Regions from separate parts of the Pseudoalteromonas sp. CO348 genome, predicted to be linked through region 1. Evidence: predicted binding sites of a transcription regulator. Region 1 holds the regulator's gene; each other region holds the start of a gene.
What was found. The regulator sigma-54, encoded in region 1, starts transcription at its own class of promoters, with help from an activator protein. The targets are predictions, from matches to a motif close to GTTGGCACGNNNNTNGNNT.
Positions count from the first base shown of each region.

Region 2: EXT48_RS11250 (flagellar basal body rod protein FlgF) is a predicted target of sigma-54. The motif match lies at 3,345-3,363, and genes of this name have one in related genera.
Region 3: glnA (glutamate--ammonia ligase) is a predicted target of sigma-54. The motif match lies at 2,640-2,658, and genes of this name have one in related genera.
Region 4: EXT48_RS20905 (LiaF domain-containing protein) is a predicted target of sigma-54. The motif match lies at 2,206-2,224, and genes of this name have one in related genera.

Region 1 covers NZ_SGPI01000032.1:104,154-111,842, reverse strand. Annotated here, with positions in the region: gene rapZ (RNase adapter RapZ) at 1-706, opposite strand, end outside; gene ptsN (PTS IIA-like nitrogen regulatory protein PtsN) at 699-1,157, opposite strand; gene hpf (ribosome hibernation promoting factor) at 1,159-1,446, opposite strand; gene EXT48_RS16480 (RNA polymerase factor sigma-54) at 1,476-2,975, opposite strand; gene lptB (LPS export ABC transporter ATP-binding protein) at 3,022-3,747, opposite strand; gene lptA (lipopolysaccharide transport periplasmic protein LptA) at 3,747-4,289, opposite strand; gene lptC (LPS export ABC transporter periplasmic protein LptC) at 4,279-4,833, opposite strand; gene kdsC (3-deoxy-manno-octulosonate-8-phosphatase KdsC) at 4,830-5,381, opposite strand; gene EXT48_RS16455 (KpsF/GutQ family sugar-phosphate isomerase) at 5,381-6,352, opposite strand; gene EXT48_RS16450 (calcium/sodium antiporter) at 6,362-7,321, opposite strand; gene EXT48_RS16445 (ATP-binding cassette domain-containing protein) at 7,496-7,689, shown strand, end outside.
Region 2 covers NZ_SGPI01000021.1:228,015-235,703, forward strand. Annotated here, with positions in the region: gene EXT48_RS11235 (flagellar basal body P-ring protein FlgI) at 1-1,019, opposite strand, end outside; gene flgH (flagellar basal body L-ring protein FlgH) at 1,039-1,722, opposite strand; gene flgG (flagellar basal-body rod protein FlgG) at 1,739-2,527, opposite strand; gene EXT48_RS11250 (flagellar basal body rod protein FlgF) at 2,544-3,308, opposite strand; gene flgE (flagellar hook protein FlgE) at 3,432-4,832, opposite strand; gene EXT48_RS11260 (flagellar hook assembly protein FlgD) at 4,874-5,557, opposite strand; gene flgC (flagellar basal body rod protein FlgC) at 5,575-6,006, opposite strand; gene flgB (flagellar basal body rod protein FlgB) at 6,009-6,419, opposite strand; gene EXT48_RS11275 (protein-glutamate O-methyltransferase CheR) at 6,700-7,533, opposite strand; gene EXT48_RS11280 (chemotaxis protein CheV) at 7,549-7,689, opposite strand, start outside.
Region 3 covers NZ_SGPI01000002.1:83,502-91,190, forward strand. Annotated here, with positions in the region: gene EXT48_RS00590 (DUF4124 domain-containing protein) at 402-929, opposite strand; gene glnA (glutamate--ammonia ligase) at 1,175-2,581, opposite strand; gene EXT48_RS00600 (ABC transporter permease) at 2,959-5,415, opposite strand; gene EXT48_RS00605 (ABC transporter ATP-binding protein) at 5,442-6,164, opposite strand; gene EXT48_RS00610 (efflux RND transporter periplasmic adaptor subunit) at 6,188-7,438, opposite strand; gene EXT48_RS00615 (PAS domain-containing sensor histidine kinase) at 7,588-7,689, opposite strand, start outside.
Region 4 covers NZ_SGPI01000039.1:233,466-241,154, reverse strand. Annotated here, with positions in the region: gene EXT48_RS20920 (alpha-ketoglutarate-dependent dioxygenase AlkB) at 1-272, shown strand, start outside; gene EXT48_RS20915 (nitrilase-related carbon-nitrogen hydrolase) at 280-999, shown strand; yybP-ykoY riboswitch at 1,071-1,211, shown strand; gene EXT48_RS20910 (manganese efflux pump MntP family protein) at 1,248-1,811, shown strand; gene EXT48_RS20905 (LiaF domain-containing protein) at 2,260-2,937, shown strand; gene EXT48_RS20900 (M3 family metallopeptidase) at 3,000-5,165, opposite strand; gene EXT48_RS20895 (DJ-1/PfpI family protein) at 5,401-5,979, shown strand; gene EXT48_RS20890 (ATP-binding protein) at 6,026-7,689, opposite strand, start outside.

The sequences.
Region 1 (7,689 bases):
AAGTTTGTACAAAGGTTTGGATCTGCCAAGTAAACTTTTGCACTATGCTGTGACTCGACAAATAGTCTTTGACTGGCTGATCTAAGCCAGTTAGCGGCTTAAGCTCAGGCTCCCAATGTGGATTGGGCAAAAAGCGCGCATCAAAAACGTAATCCGCTTGTTTTGGGATGCCGTGTTTAAAGCCGAAAGATTCAAAGGTAATAATGAGTTGTTTGTCTTTTTTACCTAAGATTTTTTCACGGATATCTTCTGCAAGTTGATGAACGCTCAGGCCTGTAGTATCAATGAGAAAATCGGCGCGAGTGATCAATACGTCTAACAATTCCCGTTCTTTCTTTATTGCAACATCTAGTGGAAGATTATGCAGTGAAAGAGGGTGCAAACGGCGTGTTTCTGAGAAGCGTTTTATCAGGGTTTGATCGTCACTGTCTAAATAAAACAGGGTAGGTTTGGCAAAGCCTGGTAAGTATTCAAGAATGTCGTTAAACTCGTCCTGTTCTTTAGGTAAGTTTCTGACATCAATACTGACTGCTATTTTATTATAATTGTCCGAAACGCTGCGGACTAAAGACGGCAGCAAATTGACCGGAATGTTATCTACACAATAGTAGCCTAAGTCTTCCAATACTCGAAGCGCTACAGATTTACCAGAGCCTGAGCGGCCACTGATAATGATAAGCTCGAGTCCTTTTTCTTCATCACTCATCAAGTTCACCTTGGATCACTGCATATAACTCATCGTCACTTTTTGCTTGCCTAAGCATTTTGCAGAAAGACTTGTCTTTGAGTGTATCAGCAATCGCCGCTAAGGTCTTCAGGTGCTGTTGATTATCACCTTCGGGTACGATGAACGCGACAAAAATATCGACAGGCTGCTTATCTATGGCTTCAAACTGGATCCCTTGCTCGCTGACAAGCACCATTGCAAGGATTTTATCCAAACCTTCAAGTCGACCATGGGGAATGGCAATGCCTTTACCGATCCCTGTGCTGCCTAATTTCTCTCGCGCCATTAAAGCGTCCAAGATAGCATGCTGACTGGTATTTGGAATTTGGCTATGAGCCAGTTCGCTGATGTATTCTAAAATACGTTTTTTGCTATTAAAAAGGACCGCAGCTTTACTGCAGTCCTTGTTCACTAATTCACTTAATTTCATCTTAGTGTCGAGTGAGCTTCTCTTTGTGTTTAATAACTTGACGATCTAGCTTGTCGATAAGGCCATCAATTGCGGCATACATATCTTGATGCTCTGTTGATGCAAATAGCTCGCCGCCGTTTACGTGTAATGTTGCTTCTGCTTTTTGTACTAGTTTCTCGACATCAAGGATCACATGCACGTTATTGATATGATCAAAGTGCCTTTCTAGCTTCGCAAACTTGTTGGTGACATAGTCTCTTAATGAGTCAGTAATTTCTACATGGCGACCAGTTAGATTTAGTTGCATAAGCATTTTTCCTTCTTGGGTTTTACGTCTTATATCAAGCTTTTACGCTGATTTGACGGTGGAATGGCTAGGGATTCACGATATTTTGCAATCGTACGTCTCGCTACCTTAATTCCTTGCTCAGCTAAGATATCTGCAATTTTGCTGTCACTCAATGGCTTCGCGGTATTTTCTGCAGCTATCAGCTTTTTGATAAGTGCTCTAATTGCTGTAGAGGAGCACTCACCTCCATTTTCTGTACTTACATGGCTAGAGAAGAAATACTTCAGCTCAAATATTCCCCGAGGTGTATGCATGTATTTTTGTGTTGTCACACGGGAAATTGTGGACTCATGCATCTCAACCATTTCAGCAACATCATTTAGCACCATAGGGCGCATTGCTTCGGGGCCATGTTCAAAGAATGCCTGTTGTTGTTGCACAATGCAATTGGTAACTTTTAATAATGTATCATTTCGGCTTTCTAAGCTTTTAATAAACCACTTTGCTTCTTGTAAATGTGAGCGAATAAACTGACTATCCGTACTGGATTTCGCCGTTCTAGACATCGCAGCGTAATGGTCGTTTACTCTTATTTTAGGCATAGCATCAGGATTTAGCTCTACGACCCAGCGACCTTTTACTTTTTTCACTGATACGTCAGGGATCACATATTCAGGCTCTTCATGAATAATGCTTGCCGCTGGTTTTGGGTTAAGGCTATGAATTAACGTCATGACCTCTTTGAGATCGGCTTCTTTAAGGCGCGTTTTCTTAGCCAAAGTTCGATAGTCACGGCTGGCAAGCAAGTCGATATGCTCTGTCAGGATCATTTTCGTTTCGGCAATCCATGGTGTATCTGGGGCGAATTGATTTAGCTGAATACACAAGCATTCCTGTAAACTGCGCGCTGCGATACCGACAGGATCGAAAAGCTGAATACGTTTGAGCACGGCTTCGACTTCATCCAGCTCGATAGGCTCTTCGCTACTTTCATCATTAATGCTTTCTAAAATCTCTTCGCAAGACAGTGTTAAAATGCCTGACAGGTCAACGGCTTCAATAATCGCAATTGCAATCGCTCTATCTGTTGGACTAAATGGCGTCAGCTCAAGTTGCCACATGAGATAGTCGTGGAGAGATTCAGAGGTTTCCCCTTGATAAACATTATCGTCATCGGGAAGTGGGCCTGAGCTTGCAGCGGGCGCTGCGCTCATATACTCATCCCAAGTGACATCCATGGCAAGGTCATCACTGACAGTGTCTTTACTCATGGCGGTATCTGAGTCTATTTCATAGTCACTAACCTGCGCTTCATCGCTTGAATCTTGATTGTCGTCAGCACTGCTCTTTTCTTGGCTGTGTTGGTCAGCGTTTTCGCCGTCAGTATTATCACCTTCTTCCACTTCCAACAATGGATTGCTGTCTAATGCTTCTTGTATTTCTTGTTGCAGATCCAATGTACTAAGCTGCAGCAAGCGAATGGCTTGTTGCAGTTGTGGAGTCATTGTAAGTTGCTGCCCCATGCGCAGCTGTAATGATTGCCTCATGTATCTCTAACAATCCTTTTTAACAGTTATTAATACTACGTCTTAACTATAGCTTGAATTGTTCGCCTAGGTAGACATCTCTTACGGTTTGATCTGCCAAAACATGTTCTGGCGTGCCTGCAGCGATTAACTCACCATGTGAAACGATGTAGGCTTTTTCACATACGTCCAGCGTTTCTCTAACGTTATGATCGGTGATTAGCACACCGATACCGCGGTTTTTTAGGTGCTCTATGATTGTCTTTATATCTAACACCGAAATAGGATCAACACCAGCAAAAGGTTCATCTAACAGGATAAACTTAGGATTAGCGGCTAAAGCGCGAGCAATCTCTACGCGTCTTCTTTCGCCTCCCGACAATGCCATGCCCTGTGAGTCGCGAATGTGTTGAATATTAAATTCGTCAAGTAACTCGTTTAGTTCAGCTTCTCTCTCAACTTTAGATAAGTCTTTTCGAGTTTCTAAAATCGCCATCAAATTTTGATAGACCGTGAGTTTTCTAAAGATTGAAGACTCTTGCGGTAGATAGCCAATACCAAGTCGCGCGCGGCTGTGCATCGGTAGCAAAGTGATATCTTCATCATCAATCTGAATAAAACCTTTGTCGCTTGGTACTAACCCTACAATCATGTAGAACGTAGTGGTTTTACCTGCACCATTTGGTCCTAATAAGCCTACAATGCTGCCAGCCTTAACACTTAAGCCAACATTTTTGACGACTTCACGACCTTTATAACTCTTTGCTAGACCAGTTGCTTTGAGCTCGCTCATTAATTGTTACCTTCTTCCTGCGCTTTTTTATCTTTTGCGTCTTTTTTGTCATCAACAGGAACAAGGATGGTTCTTACCCGAGAATCTTCTTGGTCTGAGCGCTCAGCACTGATCAATTGCTTTTCAATGTCATAGGTGATGACTTGCGCATTAATTTTTTGCCCAGTTTGATTGATTTCCGCATCGCCAGAAATGACTAAGGTGCCTTTCGCAACGTCGTAACGAATTTCGTTTGCTTTGGCTTCTAGCAAATTACCATCAGGTTGACGTTCGCTGAAAATAGCTGGGCTGCCAGTTGCAACAAGCAGTTGCTTGTTAGTACCAAGCTCCGCGCGGCGGTGGACTTCTAGGCGATCGGCATTTATTTTTCTGTTGCCATGAATAATAACAACATTCTGTTCAAAAATACCGATGTTGCTTTGCAGTTGAGCTTGCTGACGGCCAGCATCAATAATGACTTCATTTTGTTCTGCAGCATTTGCTAAAGTAGAACTTGCAAGCAAGCCGATGAAAACTAGTTTGTTAATGATTTTACTGGTCATAATAAATTGTCTTTGTGTGGTTGATGAGTTCGATCACTTGCTTTTGTAGATCCGCATGCAGCCCTTTACCCGTGATCCTAAGACTAGGACCGGTGATAACGACAGGGTGTTCCGATTTCATCAATTTTTGCTTAATTTCAACTCTTACATTATCGGCATTGATATCGGTGATCATGGCGTTAGGCGTTAAATTTTTTGCCAGCACATTGCCTTCCAGTATCAAGGTATTGTTTTCGTACAGTGTTGCTTCTAATGCACTTATTTGCCAATTCTGCTCACCGTTATATAAGGTGAAAATAGGCTTTTCAAAGTGACTAAAGCCAAGATCTTGATACAACTCCATCTTATCAGCAGTTACTTGATAGTTTAATAAGCCATTTTCACTATAGGTCGTTTGCTGAAGCGTGGTTGCAACATAATCGGGCTTAGCTAACGGTTCATCTTCTTTTGCTGAGTCCGCCTCTGATGGATTAAACATGGGCGACCACATCCATACCATTAAAGAAGCGAAAACAATGAGTAAGATGACACGTAATACGGTCATGTACTTGATCCTTTGGAAGTCAATAAGTGATTTTGGCTGAGCATTAGAAGATCAGTCAGTTCTCTCACAGCACCAAAACCACCAGGCATCAAGGTTGTGTAATGAGCGATATGTTTAACAAGAGGATGTGCATCATTGACAGCAACGGCAAAACCGACTCGTTCCATTACGGGTAGGTCTGGACCATCATCACCAATATACGCAATTTCGTCATCACTAAGGTTGAGCTTAGTCTTCAATTCATCATATGCCACTAACTTGTTTTCTTGGCCTTGGTAAATATAAGTTACATTTAAACTAGTCATGCGTTGCTGAACTATTTGTGAATGCCTACCAGTGATAACGGCGACTTCGATACCACTATCAATTAAGGCCTTAATACCAAACCCATCTTTGGTATTAAATGCTTTCAGTTCTTCACCATTATTACCAAGGTATATACGGCCGTCTGAGAATACGCCATCAATATCGCAAATCAATAATTTGATTTGTTTTGCTTTTTCCCAAGCTTTAGGTGAAATCGTCTGATATAAATCTTCAAATTGCATTACAGCACCCCCGCTCTAAGTAAATCTTGCGTATTCAAGGCGCCAACCGGGATGTTGTTTTCGTTTACCACAATCAAGCCATTAATTCGTTTGGTTTCCATGATATTGAGTACCTCAGCTGCGAGCATATCGGCGCGTGCAGTCGTACTTTTAGCCGTCATTACTTGCGTGATTGGGGTGGTGTGAATATCGACCTTTTGTTCGATAATTCGGCGCAAGTCACCATCGGTAAAAATACCCTGTAATTGCGAGCTTTCATCTACGATTGCCGTCATACCTAAACTTTTAGCTGACATTTCAAATAAAGCTTCTTTAATTGTGCAATGACTATTGACCATAGGGATTGCATCCCCTTGATGCATGACATCAGCAACGGTTAGTAGTAGACGCCTTCCTAAACTACCGCCAGGGTGAGAAAGCGCAAAATCATCAGCCGTAAAGCCTCTGGCTTCAAGTAGCGCAACCGCGAGCGCATCACCCATCACTAGCGTAGCTGTGGTGCTGGCCGTGGGTGCAAGTCCTAATGGGCAGGCTTCTTTCGATACTCTAACACAAAGGTGAACTGTCGCATTACGAGCCATTGTAGAGCTCGGGTTGCCCGTCATAGAGATTACCGGGGCACCTAAACGCTTAATCACAGGTAGGATAGAGATCACCTCTTGGGTTTCCCCTGAGTTGGAGATCATCAAAACCACATCGTCTTTGGTGATCATACCCAAGTCGCCGTGACTTGCTTCACCTGGATGAACAAAAAATGCGGGGCTGCCAGTACTTGCGAGTGTCGCTGCGATTTTGTTACCGATGTGGCCTGATTTACCCATGCCAATCACGATGATGCGACCTTGGCAGCCAAACATAATTTCACAGGCTTTTACAAATTGTTGATCAACAAACTGTTGCACTTCTTCTATTGCTGCAAGTTCAGTAGCAAAAACTTGATTTGCAGAGTCAATAAATAGGTTCGTTGTCACAAGGCTTCCTTAAATGATGTAGTAAATATAACCGACGAAGCTTGCGACAAGTATGCCACCTTCTAAGCGGTTGATGCGGCGCTGACCTGTTAAGCTGAGGCTCATTAGGATAAGCAGCAGTGTCGCGCCAAGCATAATAAATATATCACGTGACGCAATATTGGCGTCGAGGACAGATGGGTTAATGATCCCAGCAATGGATAGCACGGCCAATATATTAAAAATGTTCGAGCCAATAATATTACCAAGCGCTAGATCGTCTTCTTTTTTAAGTACGCCAGCAACACATGCCGCAAGCTCGGGTAAACTAGTACCAACGGCGATAATGGTTAATCCTATTAGCAGGTCACTCATGCCAAAATATTTGGCGATATCAACCGCAGCGCCAACGAGATAGTCTGCGCTAATAGGCAGTAAAATCATACCCACGATTAACCAGAAAACGGCTTTTTGAGTTGGAATATTATTTGGCACTTCTTCACAGGCTTCACTGACAAATGGGTCATCATTATCTCCACCACCACGCTTGGTGATAATGATAAGTGCAAGAAGAAAAGCGGCGAAACCGACTAATAACAAAACACCTTCTACGAAACTAAAGTGATTATCACTAACGATATACCAAGCAGCCAATGAAACGATGACTAACAGCGGCATTTCGCGGCGCAAAATACCAGAGCCTACGGAGAGTGGCCTTAATAACGCGGTGAGACCCAAAACGAGTAAGATATTGGCGATGTTAGAACCTATGGCATTGCCCACGGCGGTGTCTGTTTTATCTGCAAGAGCGGCTTGCGCAGCAACCATCATTTCTGGTGCTGAAGAACCCATGGCCACGATAGTTAAACCAACAATTAATGTTGGCACACCAAAGTTTCGTGCAAGAGCGGCCGCACCAAAAACAAAGCGGTCAGCACTCCAAACCAGTGCAATAAAGCCAAGAATGAGAATAACAAACGATAAAACCATGAACCTCTAGCCAATAGGATTAAAATTTCGATAGATACTACCAAAAGCGCTCTGGAAAGTATAAGCAAACCGTTACATTTCACTACTTACAAAATTTTACCAAAACGATTTTCCATCTTGTTTGAAAAAAAAGTATCATACTTGGATGAATATAGTCTGGATCTGGAGAGCGACTTGTCGCAGTCAATTGTAGAAATCAAGGATGTAACCTTCTCTCGGGGTGAAAGGATCATCTACAAAAACATGAGCTTTTCCGTACCAAAGGGTAAAATTACCGCAATAATGGGACCGAGTGGCATTGGTAAAACCACCATGCTGCGTTTAATCGGTGGTCAGCTTAAGCCTGATAGCGGTGATATTCTTTTTGC
Region 2 (7,689 bases), on a different contig from region 1:
CCAACTTGGTTAATTGCCCTAACCAAATCATCAAGGCTCACGCCTGGGTCAAACACAAACGCTCGAGAGTCGTCCTGATTTACGTCAATAATACTTTGCTGCGTCACTGTTGTTTCGCCATTTGCCAGCGCATTAGGTTGAGACACATTTTGTTGCTCAGCAATCGTTACGGTAAGACCGCCATGAGTAATTGCCGCAGGCTGCAACTTGACATTTTTGCCGATAACGATAGTACCTGTGCGCGAGTTAACGATGATCTTCGCAGCGGTATCCGCTGGTTTGAATTCAAGATTCTCAAGCGTAGATAGATACGCAACGCGCTGAGACGGATCTCTTGGTGCAATTACTCGAACTGAAGCTGCATCCATAGGTTTAGCACTGTTTGGTCCAACAAGACCATTGATAGTGTCGGCCAAGCGCTTTGCGGTAGTAAAATCCGGCCTATTCAAGTTAAAGGTAATGTAATCACCCTGAGTAAACGGACTAGGTACTGCTCGCTCCACTGTCGCGCCGTTTGCCACCCGACCTACTGTCGGGGTATTGATCACAACTCGACTCCCGTCGGCGCCATCAGCGCCCAAACCACCGACAATCAAGCTACCTTGCGCAATTGCATATACGTTACCATCAACCCCTTTAAGAAAGGTCTGAAGTAACGTGCCGCCTCGTAAACTACCAGCACTACCAATAGATGACACAGTAACGTCAATGGTTTGACCGGGTTTAACAAAAGGTGGTAAGTCAGCATGAACCGCAACAGCCGCGACATTTTTAATTTTTGGCTTTAAGCTTGCTGGCATCGTGATCCCAAAGCTATTCAACATCGCTTTAAAGCTTTGCTCGGTAAATCTGGTTTGCTCACCGGTACCAGGTAAGCCCACAACTAGGCCGTAACCAACCAGTTGGTTTGAACGAACACCTTCAACCATACTGACATCTTTAACTCGCTCAGCAGATGCCAAAGAAGAAAAACCAACCAACGTAATGGCCGCACCGATAAGCAAAATATTCTTAAGCATATTGTTCATTTTCAGCACCTTAAAACGGCATCAGCGCGCTCATAAAGAAACTCGTTAACCAACCTGCACTTTGCACTTCTTGTTGGTCGCCTTTACCTGAATATTGAATTCTAGCGTTTGCCACTCGATTGGATTCAACGGTGTTATCTGCGGTCACATCCTGAGGCCTTACTAACCCTTCTAAGCGAATAAACTCTTCGCCAGTATTGAGCGTTAACCACTTTTCGCCACGGATCACTAAATTGCCGTTTGGAAGTACTCGGGTGACATTGACCGATATATTACCAAATAGGCTGTTTGACTGATTGGCTTGAGAATCACCAGAGAATGAAGAGCTTGAACTTGCTCCAAATTGTATCGCTTCCTTACCAATATTGATGGCATTGCCACCAAGGCCAATAATCGGATCAAGACTAGCGTCACTAGATTTATCAAGTTGAGAATTCGCAGCTTTGGTCGCCTGGGTCGTTTCTCTGAGTACAATGGTAATAATATCACCGACTCTTAACGCTTTTTTGTCAGCATAAAGATCATTGGAAAACTGCGTATTAAACAATGACCCTGTTGCCACCATTTGGGCTTGATTATCCTCGGGATAGATAGGTGCATAATACGGGTCGTCACGCACCACATTTTTATTTTGTGTTGTACTACATCCAGATAATGCAGCGACCGTTACGATGGCTAAATATAATGCACGCATAATACCCCCTACCCAATTACAACTGTTGATTAATGTAGCTCAGCATCTGATCTACCGTTGAAATCACTTTTGAGTTCATCTCATACACGCGTTGTGTCTCGATTAGATTTACAAGCTCTTCGGTCACATTAACGTTTGACGTCTCAAGTGCGCCTTGAACTACTTTACCTAGCCCTTCAACGCTTGGATTACCTTGTACAGGTGCACCACTTACCGCAGTTTCTGTGTACAGATTTTGACCAACTGGCTCAAGACCTGATGGATTAATAAAGTCACTGATCGTCAATTGCCCAATGACAACGTTTTCAGCTTGCCCTGCAACGCGCACTGATACTTCGCCATCTTGAGAAATAGTGATTGACTGTGCATCGTCGGGCACATTCATCTCTGGTAACACAGGAAAACCCGCCCCAGAAGTAACTATCCGTCCCTCTTCATCCGTCGTGAACTGACCGTTTCTTGAATACGCAGTTGTGCCATCTGGCATCTGAATCTCAAAAAAGCCCGGACCTTGGATCATCCAATCCAAAGAGTTTTCGGTACTTAACATATTACCTTGAGAAAAATTCTTTTGGTTAGCGACCACTTTGGCACCTGCACCAAGCATTAAGCCTGATGGTAGTTCTGTATCCTGAGAGCTGCGGCCACCTGGTTGATTGATGTTTTGATACAGCAAGTCTTCGAATATCGCCCGACTCTTTTTGTAGCCGACGGTACTGGCGTTCGCCAAGTTGTTCGAAATAACTGAAATATCAGTTTGCTGAGCATCTAAGCCTGTTTTACTTATCCACAATGCTGGATTCATAATCTCTACCTCACTCTTAAACTATGCGTAGGAGCGAAGTGTGTCGCTCATCTATTTCTTCAGCTGTTTTCATCAGCTTAATTTGCATTTCAAATTGTCTTTGATGGTTGATCATATCCACCATCTCATGAACGGGATTGACGTTGGACATCTCTAAGAAGCCACTCATTACTTTTGCAGTTGGAGATATTTCACAAAAGCCACAGATCCCATCTTCTAGCTTATCTTCTTTTGGTCTATACAGGCCGTCATTGCCCTTTTGTAGCTTACTATTATCTGCTTCAATAATTTTCAGCCTATCAACCACCTCAAGAAAGTTAGCGGGGGCACCTTGTGGACGCACTTGAATAGAGCCATCGTCACTAAACACCACTTTATCAACGGGAATAGGTAAAACAATAGGTCCACCTTCGCCAATAAGTTGACGCCCGTGAGCTGTGACTAACGCACCGTCATTACGAATATTAAGCGTGCCGACTTTGGTGTAAGCTTCTTCGCCCGAGGCGTCAACGACGCTGATCCACGACTTATCATCTACTGCAATATCAAGCTCACGACCAGTTTCAACGATTGCACCACCGGTCATATTCGTACCAGGACGTTCTTGCATAGCAAAAACCCGAGAGGGTAACCCTTCTCCGAATGCCTGCATTGAACGCGCTTGAGCAAAATCTGCTTTGAAGCCAGTCGTGTTGGCATTAGCAAGGTTATTCGCTTTGAGTGCCACACCGCGTAAGCTCTGCTTAGCGCCTGACATTGCGATATACACCATTTTATCCATGACGATGACCTATAAAATTCAAACTTAATCTAGTTAATGCAAACACAGTGCCAAAGTGATGAGATGTTTTTGACGGGCATAAAAAAGGCTGCCTTTGTAGCAGCCTTTGGAGGGCATAATATATTATCGGATCTGTAATATATTTTGTTGTAATGTTGAGTTAACCTCAAGCGCTCGAGAGTTCGCTTGGAAGTTACGCTGGGCACTGATAAGGTCAACCAACTCGTTTGTGAGGTTGACGTTCGATTGCTCTAACGCCGATGAACTAATACCACCAAGCGTACCTGTGTTTGGCTCGCCTGCTAGGGGCTCACCGGAAGATAGACTTTTCTTCCACTCAGTATTACCAATCGCTTGGAGGCCTTGAGAATTCGGGAAGCGTACGAGCGCGACTTGCCCTAGGAAAGTCGAGTCACCGTTAGTGTATGAAGCTACTACTTTGCCATCAGTACCAATATCAATACCAGCTAGTCGACCTACGGTTGCACCGTCTTGTTCCAGCGCTTTCACTTCAAATCGACCTGATGAATATTGTGTCGGTAACTTCTGAGCCGTGTTTGCTTCATCACGCCAGTTAACAACAATATCATTCGGGAAGGTTGCGCCGTTTTCTAACAAGTTTGACATACCAATAGTTGGATCGACCGCATCTTGAGGACCTGCAAGACTAAGCGGGTTAAACGTCGTACCCGTATTGTTACTAAATGTCAGTGGTGAAGCTGATGGATCATCCGCTGTTTGTGAAGGAATACCACTTGCGTCAAAACGAAATACGCTTACTGGAGTGTATGGCACAGGTGGTGTAGCGGTTGGATCAATTTGCTGCGCATTGTGGTTAAATGGCTTATCGTCCATTGTTGCGTAAGTTGACCATTCATTATCCGCCGTTTTTCTGAAGAATAGCTGCAGTGTATGTGATTCACCCAGTGAGTCATATACCGTAATTGCCGTTCTTGAGTTATACGATGCACTTTGCGTAGGATCGAATGCAATCGTAGGTGGCTGCGCCGTTGCATCTAGATTAAATGATGTATAAATTTGCGATGTTGCTCGAGGAGACCCTGATGCATCTGGAATTTGAATTGGCGATGTTGTGCTTAGACTCAAAGACGTTGTATCACCTGTTGATGGATCAACAGGGAAGCCTTGCAAGTAGTCACCTTTTGCATTCACGATAAAGTTGTCTTTATTTAATTTAAATGCACCAGCTCGAGAATACGTAAAATCCTGTGATTGAAGAGAATTTGACATGGCAAAATAGCCTTCGCCCTCAATCGCCAAGTCTAGCGAGTTCTGCGTGAACTTTAATGACCCTTGGTGAAACTGCTGCGCTACCATAGTAGTTTGTACACCATCACCATTTTTCGTTTTGCCAGAGCTAAAAACCGAAGACGCGTAAACATCAGCAAATTCTGCGCGAGATTCTTTAAAACCCGTCGTGTTCACGTTAGCAATGTTATTTGCTGTTACGTCCAAGTCTTTTTGCGCGGCGGCAATACCTGTCAGTGCTATATTGAAACTCATACTCTCACCTCTAAGTTCTTAAGGTTAATTCTTTAAAACTACTATGCTATTTCAGCAATATCAGTTAAGCGCACCGCGCCTTCTTTGGTATTAATGACGATGCCGTTAGCACCATTAACATTAACACTGTCAATATTTCTAAATGTGGCCGAAGGTAAAGTCTGATATTCACCTTCAATCATGCCTTCGGCTTTTATGGTGTATTCCCCAGGGGGCATCATCTCGCCATCTTTATTCTTACCATCCCACTCAAAACGCACAGCGCCTACACTTTGCTCACCAAACTCAAGCGTCTTAACAATCGCTCCAGATTCGTCATAAATACCCACAGATAAATTCTGCACAGGCTCTTGGACAATCACCGAGCCCTTTGTAAGTGCATCATCACCATGTTCTAACGTCGTTGATTCGAGTAATGCTTTTTTACCAATCAGCGTTGATGCTTGAAGCGCTGAGTTAGAAGTCATTGATGCAGCTAACGAGTCAAAATTCTCATTTAGCTTCGAGATCCCCTCAGCCATGGTAAAACTGGTCATCTGCGCGATCATCTGATCGTTGTCCGCAGGCTTACTTGGGTCTTGGAAAGAGAGCTGTTGAGTAAGCAGCGAGAAGAAATCTTCTTGCGATAGCTCATCTCTGGGCTTTTTCTCCTCGGCCTGCTTTTGCCTATCCCAGTAGAGTGAATCTACACCCGTTGAAGAAGTGGCATTTACATTATTACTCATCAGCTGTTACTCCCAATTTAGCGCTGGCCTAGTTGCAATGTTTTACTAAGCATTTGCTTTGCAGCGTCTGCAACTTGAACATTGGTTTGGTAAGAGCGAGAAGCAGAAATCATGTTTGCCATCTCCTCTACCACATTCACATTCGGTTTATAAATGTAGCCATTTGCGTCAGCACTTGGGTGGTTTGGGTTGTACTCAACTTGAAGCGGCTTGTCGCTTTCAACCACACCTAAGACTTTTACTCCAACTGAAGATCCCGCAACATTGTTCTGGGAAGCTGCAGCTTTGGAAAGTTCAGCGGCAAATACAGGGTGTCTAGCGCGATACACAGTATCCTGACTAGAGCTCACTGAGTTTGCGTTTGAGATATTACTTGCGGTGGTATTAAGTCGCACATTCTGTGCGCTCATTCCTGAACCCGCAATATCGAAAACGTTATATAGACTCATTGTTATGCCCCTTGCCCGCCGAGTGCCTTTTTAAGGCTACTGAACTTACCACCAAGAAATTGCAAACTGGCTTGGTACTCTAATGCATTCTGTACATACAAGTTTCGTTCCACTTGTATATCAACTGAGTTACCATCACCTGTATCTGCTTGATTTGGCGAACGATATAGCTCAGATGAATTACTCATTTTGGTACCACCAGTGAGGTGTTTTGCATCTGTTCTAACCATATCATTGCCGCTTCTTTGCATTGTCTTTGCCGCTTTTAAAGCACTAGCAAAGTCAATATCTTTAGCTTTGTATCCTGGAGTGTCTGCGTTTGCGATATTGCTTGCTAGAATTTCAGCGCGCTGTGAGCGCAGCAGCATCGTATGCTGATGTATACCCAACGCTTTATCGAAACTAATTGCCATTATCTGACTCCAAAAAATTGACTCAGGTATGATAAAGCAATCTTTAGGCCAGTTTTAAAACAAGATTTATTCATTAAATTTCAATGTGTTACATTGTGTTTTTGGAATAATTAAACTTGAGCCAATATTGAGGAGTGAAATAAATAAGAGGAAGCGTCTGAAGAGTCAGCGGTTGAACTTAGAAAATCCAAGGTTAATTAGTGTAGACACTGGAACTGCGACTGAGTACAAATATTCAATACCTAATTATAGCGAACGTCCCTGCCGCTATATGTGAATATTAAGTCTTTTTCTGATAGATAATACCAGGATTACAACGGATCATATTAAAGTCGTCACTTAAACCCGCCATCGATTCTGACGCACCTAAAAACAAATAACCATTAGGATTTAACGACTGAGCAAATTGCGAAATGATTTTGGCTTTCACTTCCGGTGAAAAGTATATCAGGACGTTACGGCAGAAAATTACATCAAACTTACCCATCAATGCATAAGAATCTAGCAGGTTTAAATGTCTAAAACTGACCATTTTACGGATCGGTTCAACAACCTTAGCCATTCCATTGCCACTATCCATAAAGAACTTCTTTCTACGCTCAGGCGACAACCCTCGCGCCAACGCTAGCGCGTCATATTCAGCATTCTTACACATATCCAGCATGGTGTTAGAAATGTCTGTACCGACGATCTGCACCCCCATTTTCAGCGCGCCAGGGCTTTTACTCACATACTCACTCGCAGACATCGCGATTGAATATGGCTCTTGTCCTGATGAACTTGCCGCCGACCAAATCTTAACTGGACGTCTTAAGTCTTTAAACTCTGGTAAGATTTTCGATTTAATTAGCTCGAACGGATAAGTATCCCTAAACCAAAGCGTTTCATTCGTTGTCATCGCGTCCACCACAGCGGCACGCAATTGCCGCTCATGGGGACTGAGTGTTTTAGCTACTAAGGACGAAAGTGTTTCCACACCAAAGCGAGCCATCAGAGGAGCGAGTCGGCTTTTGACCAAGTACAATTTATTGTCACCCAGTACAATACCGCACTGTTGCTCCAAAAAGGTTCTAAATTGATCGTACTCTTTTTGCTCTAAATGCTTATTTTCCAAGTGCTACCACCAGCTTTAATCACAATGAACCCATTTTTTAACCGCTGAAGCTAATTCATCTGGGTTAAACTTAGCAATAAAATCATCAGCGCCAACTTTCTCAATCATGGCCTGATTAAATACACCACTCAGTGAAGTATGGAGTATCACATGCAA
Region 3 (7,689 bases), on a different contig from region 1:
GCCCACATTATTAATGCTTTGTGTCAAAAAATACATCTAGCTCGTTTTTGTGGGGGGAGCCTTTTTGTCACGTTCTGTATGAGCGGGTGTGACTTTCAAAGCGCTAAGTATGTTACCGAACAGATTAACTGCTTTCCTCCTCAAACCGCTAATTTACATCGGGTTACGAATGGCGAGAAAACTACCTTTACAGGTGTGATGCGGGTCGTCCAACCTAACTGGCGAGATAAATATTTATTGCGAACAAAGGCTGAGGTCTACTATCAAGTTCAAGTTGGTGAGCAAAGGTTGTGGATTGAACACAATGAAATGTCGAATTTGGCTTTCTTAATACCAGAGGAAATGAGCGTGGTGTGTTTGCAACTACTGGTTGCAAGCCAGTGTAGGTAAGCAATATCGCTTTAGTTATTTACGGTATTGCGGTGCAAAAAGAACTTATGAACATCACTTTGGGCGACTAACATACCTTTTTGATTAAACACTTTCATAACCACAGAATGCTCGCCGCGATCAATGCCCCGCAAAGCAAACTGAGTATTAGTTTGTTTTGGCCCTGTGGCTGTTCCATTGAGAAAGAGTTGCACGCTTAAACCTTGGGTAAATCTTGGCTCTATGGTGCCTGTTACGTATACGCTGCCGCTATTATCACGGATAGTTTGCTCATGCTCAGGAGAAGTGATTTTAGCTGTATATTGAATAGTTGGTGTCGTATCCGTTTGCTCGAGAATTTTAGTATCAACACTTGGCATGGTTAAGGCGCTGGCGTTGAGTTTGACTTCTTTTGAACCAGGCTGCGGGACATCCGAATAGACCCAATGACCGTTTTTGTCTTTCCAGCGATAGATTTTTGGATTGGACTCTGCTGCAGCATCAATGCTTGTTAGGGCTAGCGTCATGCTAACCGACATTATAAGAAACCACTGACGCACCACAAATCTCCACAGTAAACTACTGTTCATACTGTAGTATAGAGCAGTTGGAATTGCGAGTTACAAATGAATAATTCCCATAATGACAACATAAAGGCGAATTTCTTTAAGTTTTTGAATTACATTAAAAAAGCCCGTAACAACGGGCTTGAGAACACATATGATTAAGAGTGCCAGAAACGCATAATGAGTTTTGGCTCTACAAGCTCAATACGGCAGTATTGAGCGTAGTAGTCGGTTAGCGATTAAACGCTATAGTACATTTCGAACTCAACTGGGTGAGTTGTCATGTTTAATTTTTCAACTTCTTTCGACTTAAGTGTGATGTACGCATCGATTAGGTCGTCAGTGAATACGCCACCTTGAGTTAAGAACTCACGGTCAGCATCTAGAGAAGCAAGCGCTTCATCAAGTGATGCTGCAACAGTTGGGATTTCTGCTGCTTCTTCCGCTGGTAGGTCGTACAAATCTTTATCCATTGCATCACCAGGGTGGATCTTATTGCGGATACCGTCAAGACCAGCCATCAACTGAGCTGCGAAAGCTAGGTATGGGTTAGCCGCAGGATCTGGGAAGCGTACTTCGATACGACGACCTTTCTCAGATGGGATCACCGGGATACGGATTGATGCTGAGCGGTTACGTGCTGAATATGCAAGCATAACTGGCGCTTCAAACCCTGGTACTAGACGCTTATAAGAGTTTGTTGCTGGGTTAGTGAATGCATTGATTGCTTTAGCATGCTTAATGATACCACCAATGTAGTAAAGCGCTTCTTCAGATAGACCGCCGTACTTGTCGCCTGCGAAGATGTTTTTGCCGTCTTTAGCAAGTGATTGGTGGCAGTGCATGCCTGAACCGTTATCACCAACGATTGGCTTAGGCATAAAGGTTGCTGTCTTACCGTATAGGTGAGCCATGTTGTGGATAACGTACTTCATCTCTTGGATTTCGTCAGCTTTAGTCACCATAGTATTAAAGCGAGTCGCAATCTCATTTTGACCAGCAGTTGCTACTTCGTGATGGTGCGCTTCAACAACGTGGCCCATTTCTTCAAGTACTAAACAAGTAGCTGCACGCCAGTCATTAGACGAATCTACCGGTGCTACTGGGAAGTAACCACCTTTTACGCCAGGACGGTGACCTGTGTTGCCGCCTTCGTAGTCTTTGTCTGAGTTCCAAGATGCTTCTTCAGCGTCGATTTTGTACATAGAGCCAGACATGTCAGTTTTAAATTTAACATCGTCAAACAAGAAGAACTCTGGCTCTGGACCGAATAATACGGTGTCTGCAATACCCGTTGAACGCATGAACTCTTCAGCGCGTTTAGCTACTGAACGTGGGTCACGCTCGTAACCTTGGTGTGTGTTTGGCTCAACCACGTCACAACGAACGATAAGCGTTGTTTCTTCTGCGAATGGGTCTAGCTTTACACTTTCTGCATCAGGCATAAGTACCATGTCAGATTCGTTGATGCCTTTCCAACCAGCGATAGATGAGCCATCAAACATTTTGCCGTCTTCAAAGAAGTCTTCATCGGCTTGATGATGTGGGATCGATACGTGTTGTTCTTTACCTTTTGTATCTGTGAAACGTAAATCAACAAATTTTACGTCGTGCTCTTTAATAAAATCTAAAACCGATTGTGACATGTGTCCTCCGACTCGTTGGGTTATTTTTTGCTGCAATGTACTGCAATTGCACACAGATAAGCTTGATCTGTGCCATGTTTTTAAGTGTTTGATAAATATTGATTTTTAACTTTTAGGAAATTTGGGGGTTAGCTTGCTGCACTAACTTGGTGCGTAAATGTTTCATTATGGTGCGTAATGTTGGTGCAAGCGATTCCCTGTGATAGTCACTTTATCTTCGAGTAAGTGTTTGGAGTATTGGTATAGATTATGAAGCGCAACAAAGCAAAAATTAATTTAATCCGATAGCGGGGATCAGGGTCGTGTTTTAATAAAAAAGCAAGGCGCCTTGAGGGAGACGCCCTGCCTTCAGGGAGTTGATTTTATCGAAGCTCAGGCTAGTTACTTCTCAGCGCGTATAATGCGGGCTTAGTAATAACCCCGCTGGCGGCTAATACAGTTGTTGCAGCGGTAATTCCGATGATAAGCGACAGCGGCAATACAAATCCAAGCAGGGAGACACTAAACATGACCTCCGAGCTTGCTAGCCAAGCCATCGCTGCAACGGTTGCAAATGTCGCACATCCAAGAGCTGTAAAGATCACTTTGGTATTTTCTCCTAGTAATCCAAGTACAATACCTTTTGGCGACGCACCAATTGCCATACGCACTCCGAGTTCATAGCGACGCATAGAAACACCGTAATTGAGTACGCCATATATGCCAATTAGTGCGATCAGTAAGGTGATGGTTGCCAGAGATAGTGCAGCCCAACCTGCAACTTGGTGAATTGCGAGCGAGTTAGATAGCTGTTGAGACAAAGGTTGAATTTCAGCAACGCGCCAGCGTGTAGATATTTGCGCCATGGTTTGGTTTATGGATTGGGGAAGTATCTGCTGCCCTGTGTGCGTTTGAATAATAAACGCTGGTGTATAGGCTGACAGTCTGTCCACAGCCCACATACGAGCGGTATCAGGCTTATCTGGAATGGCTAAATTTTCACTAATACCGATGATTTCATACTGAATATGACGACGGCCATTGAGCCAATAAAAGCGTTTACCTATAGCGTCTCCTTGTGGCCCAAGTTGTTCTGCAAAGGCTTGATTAACAATAAGCACAGCTGATTGGCTATTCACTTCTTCAGTAGTGAAATTGCGGCCTTGTAGCAGACTAATCTCCATCAGTGGCAGGTAAGATTCATCAACGATGTTACCAGACACTGAATACTGCGTCTGGAATCCTGAATCAGTTGCAAGAAAGGTACTGAGCCCAAATTCAATCGGTGTGCCAGTAGTTAAGCTGACCGCTTTGAATTGTGGGTTTTGTTTGAGCGCAGCGGTAACATCTAGTAATTGTTGTCTGCGCTCGGCATAAAATGCATCTCTTTGTTCACGGGCTGGACGTTGCTCTACAAGTTGGTTGAGCTCAACCTCATAGCGTTCAGAGGTTGAGAAATTAGGTGATTGGTTGAGTAATCCCCATGCATTGATAAAAGTTTGCGAGCAAGCGAGTAATAATAGGCTGGCTAGAAATAGTTGGCTAAAAATTAAGGCTTTTCGGGTTTCTGTTTTGATTTGGATCCCGGTGCCTTTTCCGCTGCTTTGGAGTTGGCTATTGAGTTGCTTAAAGTTAATGCGTTTGCTCACAAGCCATGCACCGAGCGATGCCAATAACACGGCAAGAATTAAGCACAAGGCAACCGTGATGAAATTTGTGCTGAGGTTGAGTACGCCTGGTAGGTTATCAGCAGCTACCAGCCTAAGTAAGTAGTAGCATAATTCACTCACCGCGAAGGAAAGCATCGCGGCGCTGCTTGTGAGGATTAAGAGCTCGATAAATATGCCCCGAGATAAGTGGCCGCGTCCAGCGCCAAGCGCAGCCTTGATAGCCATATCACGTTGCTGATTTACCGCTCTGGCTAGAATAAGGTTAGCAATGTTGGCACAAGCAATGAGTAGCAGGCATAGTGCGCCTAACAGTAGCCAAATAGTTTTGCTGGCACTATCACCGTGGATTTTTTCTCGCAGTGGTAACAGCTCCAACGTAATGGTCATATCATCAAAGAAAGAAGAGCTGGCTGTTTGGGTTTTAAAACGGCTATTGTAATGCGTGGATAACTGGTGGTTGATAGTGGGAATGTCTACCGCCCCCGCTTTTTTAATCAACACGTGTCGATTAGGACCGGTGATCCCCCAGTGCTGAGCATCGCGGCGTTGAAATGAATAATAATCCCAAGGTAACCATACGTCAGTCAGACGGCCTGGAGTAAGCATTTCAGGTTCGCGATTTTGCTCTGATAGCACACCAATGATTTTAAAATTCACTTGGTCTATTTGAATAGATTGTCCGACGATATCGGCTGCTTGACCATAATATTTTTGCCAAGCTTGATAGGACAATACCGCGACTGGCTGCATTGAATTAAGGCCTTCGTCTGTGCTCGGTCCACGACCTAAGTGAAAGGTAAATCCAAGCATCGGCATAAATTCAGGGGTGGTGTAAGTGGTATTGACTTGCGGCGTTTCAACTTTACTTCTAATCACTTCTTCGGAGTAGCCAAATAGGGCGGTTTGTGACTCCGGCGTTTTTTCATTTTCATAGATCTCAAGCAGCATAGGTATCGGAGTGAAATCATCAAACTCCACTCTATCCTTGATATAGTGCACTGCTTTTGAAACGTAAAGCTGCTCAGCATTGGGGTAAGGCAACGACGCAGAGAGAATAGTAAAGTTTAAATTAAACATCGCCACAAGCGTACCTAGTGTGAGTGCTAGCGTAGAGATAATCGTGATGGTAAATACTTTTACTTTACTCAGAGAGTACAGACTGGCACTCATGTCTTTGACAAGCATATTACTTTCCTCGTTTCCATCATGGACTAAAACGTGTCAACGACTGCGTTGGCGTTAGTGTGTGTTTGGGGGGCCAGTATTTTGCCATCTAGAAGGTGTAGTTTGCGTGTCGCCATATCGGCATATCTAGGGTCGTGCGTCACCATACATAATGTCGTCCCTTCTAGGTTTAGCGTTTTCAACATGTCCATAACGGCATCACCATTTTTTGAGTCAAGGTTACCTGTAGGTTCATCAACAAGCAGTAATGCGGGGTTGCCGACGAGTGCGCGGGCAATAGCAATCCTTTGTTGTTGCCCACCTGAAAGCTGGTTTGGGCGATGTTTTGCGCGGTGTGCCATATCTACTTTTGTCAGACAGCTCATTACTGCGTGATCAATATCGGCATTGCTCATCGGGGTTTTACGATAACGCAATGGCAGCGCGATATTATCGTAGACTGTCAGCTCATCAATTAAGTTGAATGACTGAAAGATAAAGCCAATTTTTTCGTTTCGAATATGTGCAGCCGCCGCTAAAGTTAATTGGCTAATTTCAAGATCTTCAATTTTATAGCTACCATCTGTTGGCATGTCTAGCAGACCAAGAATTGACAGCAGGGTAGATTTACCACATCCAGAAGGGCCACAAATTGACACGAAATCACCCTTATATATTTCCAAGTCAATCCCACGCAATGCGTGAGTTTCCATTTCTTCGGTACTAAAAACTTTGGTGATCCCTGACATGGTTAAAATAGTTTCTTTCATAATCGTATCCTAATGATGATTTATTATTGAATGATCCGTACTTGTTTAGCGTTTTTATATGTACTTGTATCAGAGAGTATGATTTGTTGATTTGGGGTGACACCGCTTTCAATTTGCAAGAATTTGCCTGCATCAATACCAAATGACACTATCTGAGGGGTTGCGATGTCATTGTTTAACACAAAGAGCGTCTGCTGGCTGTGTGATTGAGTGTTACTTGGACGTTCAACATACAGTGCGTTCTTCAACTGATGTGTGCTAATTTGCGCATCTACGTTAAGTTCTGGACGCGCAGAATCAGGAACGCCATTGACAAAAGTGAGCTCAACTTCAATGGTGCCCTCTTGTACTTGCGGGCTGATCCTTGTGACTTTTGCTGGCACTTGTTCGCGGCGTGTATTGACCATAGCAAATTGACCTACCTGAATTTGTTCTGCTTTAGACTGAGATACTCTGACCAGTGCTTGAAGGTCGTTGGTACTACCAACTTGAGCAAGTTCTTGGCCAGCTACAACACTTTGTCCAAGTTCAACTGCGAGCCGTTGCAACACGCCTTCTGTACCTGCTCGGACTGTTAGTTTCGCTTCTCTTTCTTTTAACCGGGCGAAAAGAGACTGAGCTTGGTTGATCAGTTCTTGCGAGATGGTTAAATCTTCTGAATGTAATAGCTTTAGCTGTTCTATACGTGTTTGCTGTAGTTGTACTCTTTCTGACAGCTGCTGTTCTTCAAGCTCTGCGGTTTTTACATCAATGGCGGGGACAACGCCTTGGTCTCTGAGTGTTTGCTGAGCTTCTCGGCGCATGACTAACGATTGATGCTCACTGGTAAGCTCGGCAAGGGTGGCGACTTCCATTAATAACTCGCGCTGGTTTGCGAGTTTTTGTCTGCGAAAGTTTGCTTGTTGACGGTTTAGCTCCATTTCAGCACTTTCTAATTGCTGTAAGAGATCAGGGTCTTGCATCTTCAAAATGATGGTATCAGGCTGAACTTCACCACCGGGGCGTACTAAGATTTCATAGACGGTAGCCGGGTCTTGTGTGGTGATCAGTTTTTGTTTATTTGAGCGAAGCACGCCATAGCCGTCAACGCTAACATCTAAATCACCTTGCTTAACTTGTCCAACAATGATGGCTTGTCTTGGTAATTTGAACTCGTCCGATGTTGAGAATAGCTTAAGGCTAAGCCAAGCGAATATCAGCACTAGGGGGATTGCGATTACAAGTCCTAGCTTATGTAGCGGCTTTGCTTGTTTTTGTTTTAATACGTCCATCATCAGTTACCTTGCTTTAATCGGTTAACCAATGAGAGCAAACGATATGCCAAATTTTATCCTATTGTTTTTGTTGGTGTTTAGTGTTTTTGTTTTACCGGAAGGTCCGATTGTGGACGTGAGAATTCAAAAACTGGACTGAGTATATTGGGTCAGTTAAGTGGCACAGGAAAGGCGAGTTGGCAAATCGCTCCCTGTTTATCCTGACGATTGGTAAGGCTAATGGAACCAGACATTTGCTCGACAAAATAGCG
Region 4 (7,689 bases), on a different contig from region 1:
AAGAGTATATGGACTTTCACAGTGATCTGTCCGCATTTGGGCCAACTAATGTTATCGCTTCTTTGAGCTTAGGTGCCGAGCGCTTGTTTCAAGTTCGTCATCAAGCAAAACCCGATGAACAATTTGAACAGCAGCTAGAAGATGGTTCATTATTTATTATGGGGAATGGCTTTCAAACACAATTCCAACATGCCATCCCCCCCGCACCTAAAGAGGTTGGTGCTAGATTCAATCTGACCTTTAGGCAGTTTACTTGGCCCAATATTACGTAGGTGAACGATGAAAGTGGGGTTTTATCAATTTGCAGTCAACTATGGCGACCCTCAATGCAACCGGACAATCATAGAAAAAACCTTATCAAAGGCTGACTTTGATCTCATCGTCTTACCCGAATTATGTACTTCAGGTAGCCTCTTTCTTTGCCACACTCATATGGAGGAAATGGCAGAGGAGTTATCCGAGAGCACAACTATCAGCCTGCTTCAATCTATCGCACAACAGCAACACGGTACTATCATCGCAGGCATCATTGAAAAGGCAGGCTGTGAGCACTTTAATAGTGCGGCTATAGTGGGTCCAGAAGGGATTGTTGGCGTACATCGCAAGGTTTTTTTAGCACCGCCCGATAAGCGCTTTTTTCAATCAGGTAATGCATTCAAAGTGCACGAAGTAATGGGTATTAAAGTGGGTATTTTATTATGTTACGACATCTGGTTTGAAGAGGGGCTGATGCAACTCACCGAGCAGGGCGTACAGCTCATTGTGAACCCTTCAAATTATTGTGGCGAAGACAGCCTTGATACAATCATAAAACAAGCCAAGAAGTATAAAGTCCATATTATGTCAGCCAATCGCCTAGGAATGGACCACAGCAATGGCACGGGAATTCAATTTATCGGCCAAAGCCTTCTTGTGAGCCCTAATGGCGAGGTACTTATACTCGGCGATGCAAGAGAGCAGCTTATCACAACCGAAATAGACTTCTTGACCCCGTCATAAAGGTAACGAGAATTATCACCGTCAGAAGCTGCTCAATTTTGGTTTTGCATCCACTGCAATTCTTGATATTATCGCAACTCGTTGGGGAGTAGCCTGCTTCCAATGCTCGGAAGAGTCCGTATCAACATAATTGGCCACATGCCATGGTGCGGACACCTCTCGGTTGGCGAGACCATCGATATATCCATGCCTGTGGTCGGGCGTGTGGATGTATCGTGGACTCAAATCGCCCGACCGGAGCAATGTAAATGAATTTCGTCACCCTGCTACTGTTAGCATACGCCATGTCTACCGATGCGTTTGCCGCGGCAATCGGTAAAGGCGCCAGCCTAAAATCACCTCGGCTTACCGAAGCCATAAAAATCGGCCTTATTTTTGGGATTATTGAAGCCAGTACACCGCTGATTGGCTGGTTAATAGGACAATCTGCAGCTGGCTATGTCGAGGCTTGGGATCATTGGATTGCGTTTATCTTATTGTTAGGACTTGGCGCTCATATGATTTATGAGAGCCTTAAGGGTGACGATGATGCACCAACTCAACACGCAAAGCAGCCTTGGTTAAAAACCATTATCACAGCGTTTGGCACTAGCATTGATGCGATGGCTGTCGGTGTCAGTCTCGCATTTGTTGATGTGAATATATGGCTCGCCGCTGCGCTCATTGGCCTTGCCACCACCATGATGGTAACAATTGGGGTGATGATTGGGCATTCGGCTGGAAAGTTTCTTGGTAGTCGAGCTGAAACCTTTGGAGGGGTGACCTTAATCTGTGTGGGAACTTGGTTGCTATATAGCCATCTTTCGATTTAATCTGACTCGCAGAAAGAGCGGTATATTTACCGCTCGCTTACTTATCCCTTTACCTTAGGGCTAATGGCTTTTAAGCCTTTTTAATCGCTTTTTTCAGCTTTTTGATTTTCGCTTCATGCTTTTCAATCTTTGCTTTACGCGCTTTCAGCTCTTTTTTAAGCGCTTTAACATCGCTTTTCTTCGCCATAACTAATCTCCTTTGGTTGTTTTGCGAACACCTACTACCATAGCAAAGTGACTGACAATATCAAACTACACCTGCGCTACTGCGTTACCTGCAATCTAATAGTGGTAATTTTGACCAAATACTATTTTGTACAACTAAATATTAGTAAATAAATAGAGTAAGTTGATATTAAAAAATACTAACCAATTGTTTTATAAATGATTTAATGTTGGCTTGGTTGTTGCTACTCTAACCACAAATCAAGAGAACGGAACCAACCATATGTCTGTACCATTAAAAGATAGACCTCTCGAATCCGTCAGGGAAGAGGTGATTGACCAGTTAATTCTAAATTACAGCCACGGTGAGCTTTCGGCTGATGCATTCGAGAGACGATTGGATAAAGCATACGCTCTGAACGAACAAGAACAAATTGCAGCACTTAGTGCTGATTTACCGCTCAAGTCGGATGCAAGATATCACAGCGAAAAAGCCGCTCGTTTGGGTCCAAAATTTACCTCAAGCGTAGATGGTGCTGAGGCAATAAGCATTACCTCTATACTTAGTTCCAACCATCGCAGTGGCGAGTGGGTCGTACCTAAAGAGATCCACCTAAAAAACTACCTTGGCAGCTTGGAACTAGATTTTAGCAACGCAATTTTTAGTCACCCTGAAGTACATATTTATATAGATTGCATTTTAGGCAGTGACGAAATTTTTGTACCAGACACGGTCGATGTCGTCACCGATATTCGTAATATTATGGGTTCAGTAGAAAACACAAGAAATACGCTTGCATCTGCAGGGCAGGTGAAACAGCGTCCACGAATTTATATTCACGGCAGAATGATTTTGGGTAGCATTGAAGTTAGTGTAAAGCGCTCGATGAAAGCGCAAATAAAGCAATTTGCCGACGGCCTTAAATCCCTATTTGGTGACGGCACGAAATCCAAAAGCTAAAGCTTAATAAAAAACCCCTTGGTTCAGGGGTTTTTTATTATCCAAATAGCAGAGTAAACTTTTTACTTCTCTACCGGAAAGCCTCTATCACGCATTAGCGCCTCAACTTCAGCGTCACGGCCTCTAAACTTGCGATACGCTTCTGCTGGATCCATTGAGTTGCGAACTGAGAATAGGTAATCCACTAAACGCTGTGCAACGTCTTTGTCGTAGAAGCCACCTGGCGCTTCAGCAAACGCTTCTGCTGCATCAGAAGTTAATACCTCAGCCCACAGGTAACCGTAGTAACCCGCAGAATAACCTTCACCTGAGAATACGTGACCAAAGTGAGTTGTACGATGACGCATCACTACCTCGTCCGGCATGCCAAGCGCACCTAACTGAGACTTTTCGAATGCAACAGGATCGCCAATCTTGTCAGGATCTGTGGTATGGAAAAGCATATCCATGATAGCCGATCCAAGGTATTCAGTCGTCGCGAAACCTTGGTTAAAGGTTGCTGACTTCTTGATTTTCTCGATTAGCGCTTTAGGCATAGGTTTGCCTGTTTTATAGTGAACCAAGTAACGATTGATCACTTCGTCCGTTGCCAACCAACGCTCCAATAGCTGAGATTGGAACTCAGTGTAGTCGCGCACACCAGAGTTTGAACTTGGGTACTTCACGTTTGATGAAAGCGCATGCAGCGCGTGACCAAACTCATGGAAATAGGTTTCTGCATCTGACCAAGAAATTAAGGTCGCTTCACCTTCAGGTGCTTTCACAAAGTTGGAGTTGTTTGAGCTAAGCACATTTGTTTTACCATCAAATGTTGTATGGCTACGATATGATATGGCCCACGCACCAGAGCGTTTACCTTTACGTGCGAACGGGTCTAAATACCAAAGGCCGATATTATCACCGGTGGTTTTGTCTGTTACTTCCCATACACGAACGTCAGGGTGGAACACTGGTACTGAGCCCTTAGGCACTTCGGTGAACTCAAAGTTAAACAAACGGCCTGCAACATAGAACATTGCTTCGCGCAGATTGTCTAGCTGTAAATAAGCTTTAACTTCGTTTGAATCCAATTGATATTTAGCTTGGCGAACCTTCTCGGCGTAGAAACGGTAATCCCATGGCTTGATGGTGATATCGGCGCCTTCTTTGTCGGCGATCGCTTGCATGTCAGCAACTTCTTCTTTCACGCGGGCAATTGCTGCTGGCCACACTTTTTTCATCAGCGCCATCGCGTTTTCAGGCTTTTTCGCCATGCGGTCTTCAAGACGCCACTGCGCGTAATTATCGTAACCCAGTAAGTTAACGCGCTCATGTCTAAGCGTTAAGATGTCAGAGATAATCGCTTTGTTGTCGTACTCACCACCGTTGTTGCCGCGGTTATAGTAGTTGTTCCATACTTTCTCGCGTAACTCACGCTCTGTTGAGTAGGTTAAAAATGGATCCATTGAAGAGCGAGAGTTTGTAATCGCATACATATCCGCCTTGCCGCGTGCTTTTGCAGCAGCCGCTGCCGATGCAACAAACGACTCGGGCAAACCTGACAACTGCGCTTTAGTGAGGTAAACCACGTAGTTTTCTTCATCTGCAAGGACGTTATTTGCAAACTTAGTATGTAGCTTTGATAGCTCAAGATTGATGTCTGCGTAACGCTTAGCGTCTTCACCTTTTAGCGTCGCACCATTGCGAGCAAAGCCGTTATAACGCATCCAAGTGATACGCTGCTCTTCAGCAGTTAACTTTTTATATTCAGCGCCTTCATATACTGCTTTTACGCGTTCAAAAAGCGCTTGGTTTTGGGTAATTTTAGAGCTGAACTCTGAAAACTTAGGCACAACTCGCGATTGGATTTCTCTAAACTCTGGGCTTGAAATGTTTGCACTCCAAAGACCATAGTAGGTAAAAACGCGATCCAAAGCGGCACCCGCTCTTTCTAGTGCAACAATGGTGTTCTCAAAAGTTGGCTTAGCTGGATTATTGGCTATTGCTTCAATTTCTTTCAAATTATCAGCCATACCAATTTCAAGCGCGGCTTCTAAATCTTCAAGCTTCATTTTGTCAAAATGAGGAACGCCTTGATAAGGACCTGAAAACTCCTGTAAAAGCACGTTATCATATTGCTTACTTTGCAGTGATTTTACTGGCTCTTGGCTTTGGTCTGCAGTGCCCGCACAACCCGCAAGGGCTAAACATACGGCTGCACTTAATAATGTGATGGAAGGTTTGAACATTTTGTTTCATCGCTTGTTGTTATCGTGGGTAAGATATTACGGATCGTCTCTAAAAGTGCAATCGCTTTGCGGGAGAAACAAGGTTCTCTGCGATGGAGCAGAAAAGCTTGAGTTCATAGTAGCTTAAAGACACTAAAACGACAGTGAGTAGAGTTTTTTCATGGGTTGTTACAATTTATCTTGAAAATTTAACTAAAATCAGCCAAGTTAGTAAAAAACTGATCTGTGAGAAAAAATGATGGAAGTTGGTATTTTTATCTATGACGGTGCGGAGTGTTTAGATTTTTGTGGCCCGTTTGAGGTATTCAACACCGCAAAGCGATTTATCGAAACGCCGATTAACGTCAGCCTTGTCGCACCAAGTCATGTTCCTGTTACCTCGCGTGGCGGTATGAGTGTAAACCCCCATTACAGTATCTATTCGCATCCAAAGTTTGATTTGCTCATCGTAGTCGGCGGACTTCATCACCAAATTTGCGGAGATCACAACGTACTTAATTGGCTTGCAGAAACAGCGAATCATACCTCTCAGTGCGCATCTGTTTGTACAGGTGTGTTTTTATATGCCGAAGCAGGCCTTATTGATGGCAAGCGAGTCACCACCCACTGGCAGGATATCGACGATTTGAGAGAGCAATATCCCTCTTTAGAAGTCGTTGAGGACGTAAGATTTATGATGGATCAGAATTTTACTAGCTCAGCGGGTATTTCGGCAGGTATAGATATGAGTTTAGAGCTGGTGAAAAAACGCTTTGGGCAATCTGTTGCAAGAAAAACCGCAACCCAAATGGATTATGACTGGCCTAGAAGTTAATAATGGTGAATAACCTCACCATTATTCAACCAAGGCCTTACTCACTTTAGCCACTGTTGATATCTACGAACTCTAGCTCACTCACGCGTTTTTTAGCAAATACGACGACTTTATCGTATTCACTTTGCGCTTGTTCCAAGTGTGATTTACACTGCCCAGCTTGGTGTTCACGCGCATAAGTCTCTATTTTATCAAGCAGATCAAAGAGTGCTTCTGCGGCTAAATCACCAGCTTGACCTTTAAGTGCATGGCTGTATTTTGCCGATGCATCGCAATTACTATTTTTGATACTCAATCTAAGCTGTTGCATTTGATTTTCAGAGTCGTTCAAGAATAAGGTGTACACCTTTTTAAGTAATTCTTCGTCCCCAGAGAGGCGCTCGAGCACGTCAGCTTCGTTTATCGGCAGGCTTATTTGCTCTTCTGCCATGCTTTCAAACGGGTGAATAAGCACAGAATCATCATCCTTAGCATGCACACCTAGCGCATCTAGCACGTCAAATAACTGTTCGACGACCACAGGTTTAGTCACAAACTCATCCATTCCTGCATTGAGACAACGTTCTTTTTCACCCGCAAGGGCGCTGGCAGTCATCGCAATAATGATCGCATCTTTATACTTATCACCACCTTGACCTTGACGGATCGCTCTTGTGGCCTGATACCCATCCATTCCTGGCATATTACAGTCCATAAAGATAGCATCAAAATCAACCTCTTGATGCTCAAATAACAGTAGCTTGTTCACAGCATCTTGACCATCAACGGCAAAGCTCACCTTAGCTCCTTGTCCTTCCAAAATACCTTTTGCCACAATCCGGTTGATTTGATTATCGTCTACCACCAAGAAGTGACAGCCCGCGACCAAGTTACCACTTAACGCGACTGTCTCACCTGACTTCTTCAAGCTAGGCTGTAATCGAATTGCCTTATTTAAGTCAAATAGCGCGACAAATTCTCCAACCCGAAGAGGTGAAGAGATATGCACTATGTTATCAGCATCGTTAATATTCTGAAGTTCATCCCCCACTAAAATAAGTTTCTCAAAATGATTTTGAGCTGATTTCACTTGAATATAATCTTGCTCATTGGTAATGATGCATATATCACTCTGCATCTCTTTCTCAAGGTACTTACCACCGCATTTAGCGATAAGCTTAGCAACAGTCTCTGACTCCAATTTGGTTTCACTGAACACAGAGACTGTTTTACCGGCCAATACTTCAGGCACGTTGGTGGGTTTAGTTTGCGCACTAGAAAACGGTAATTCAAACCAAAACTTGCTGCCTTTAAACTTTTCACTCTCAAAGTGAATATGGCCGAGCATCTTTTCGACTAACTGCTTACAAATAGAGAGTCCAAGGCCTGTGCCTCCAAACTCGTTCGAGGTATTAGCAGATTCTTGACTAAACGATTGAAATAGCTTGTTTTGATTAGCTTTTTCAATTCCAACTCCAGTGTCTTCCACAGTGACTTTAAGCCATACCGTGTCGTCTAACTGTTCGGTGGTAACGGTCAATTTCACATGACCTTTTTTAGTAAATTTAATTGCGTTACTGAGGAGGTTATAAATTATTTGTTTAACGCGCGCCGCATCACCGCACAGTTCAATATGCGCTAAACCAGTTTGGTCCAAAATATAAGTGATATCCTGTTCTTTGGCTTTCGCCGACATAGATAGCGCGACATGCTCAATGACAGAGAGCGGGT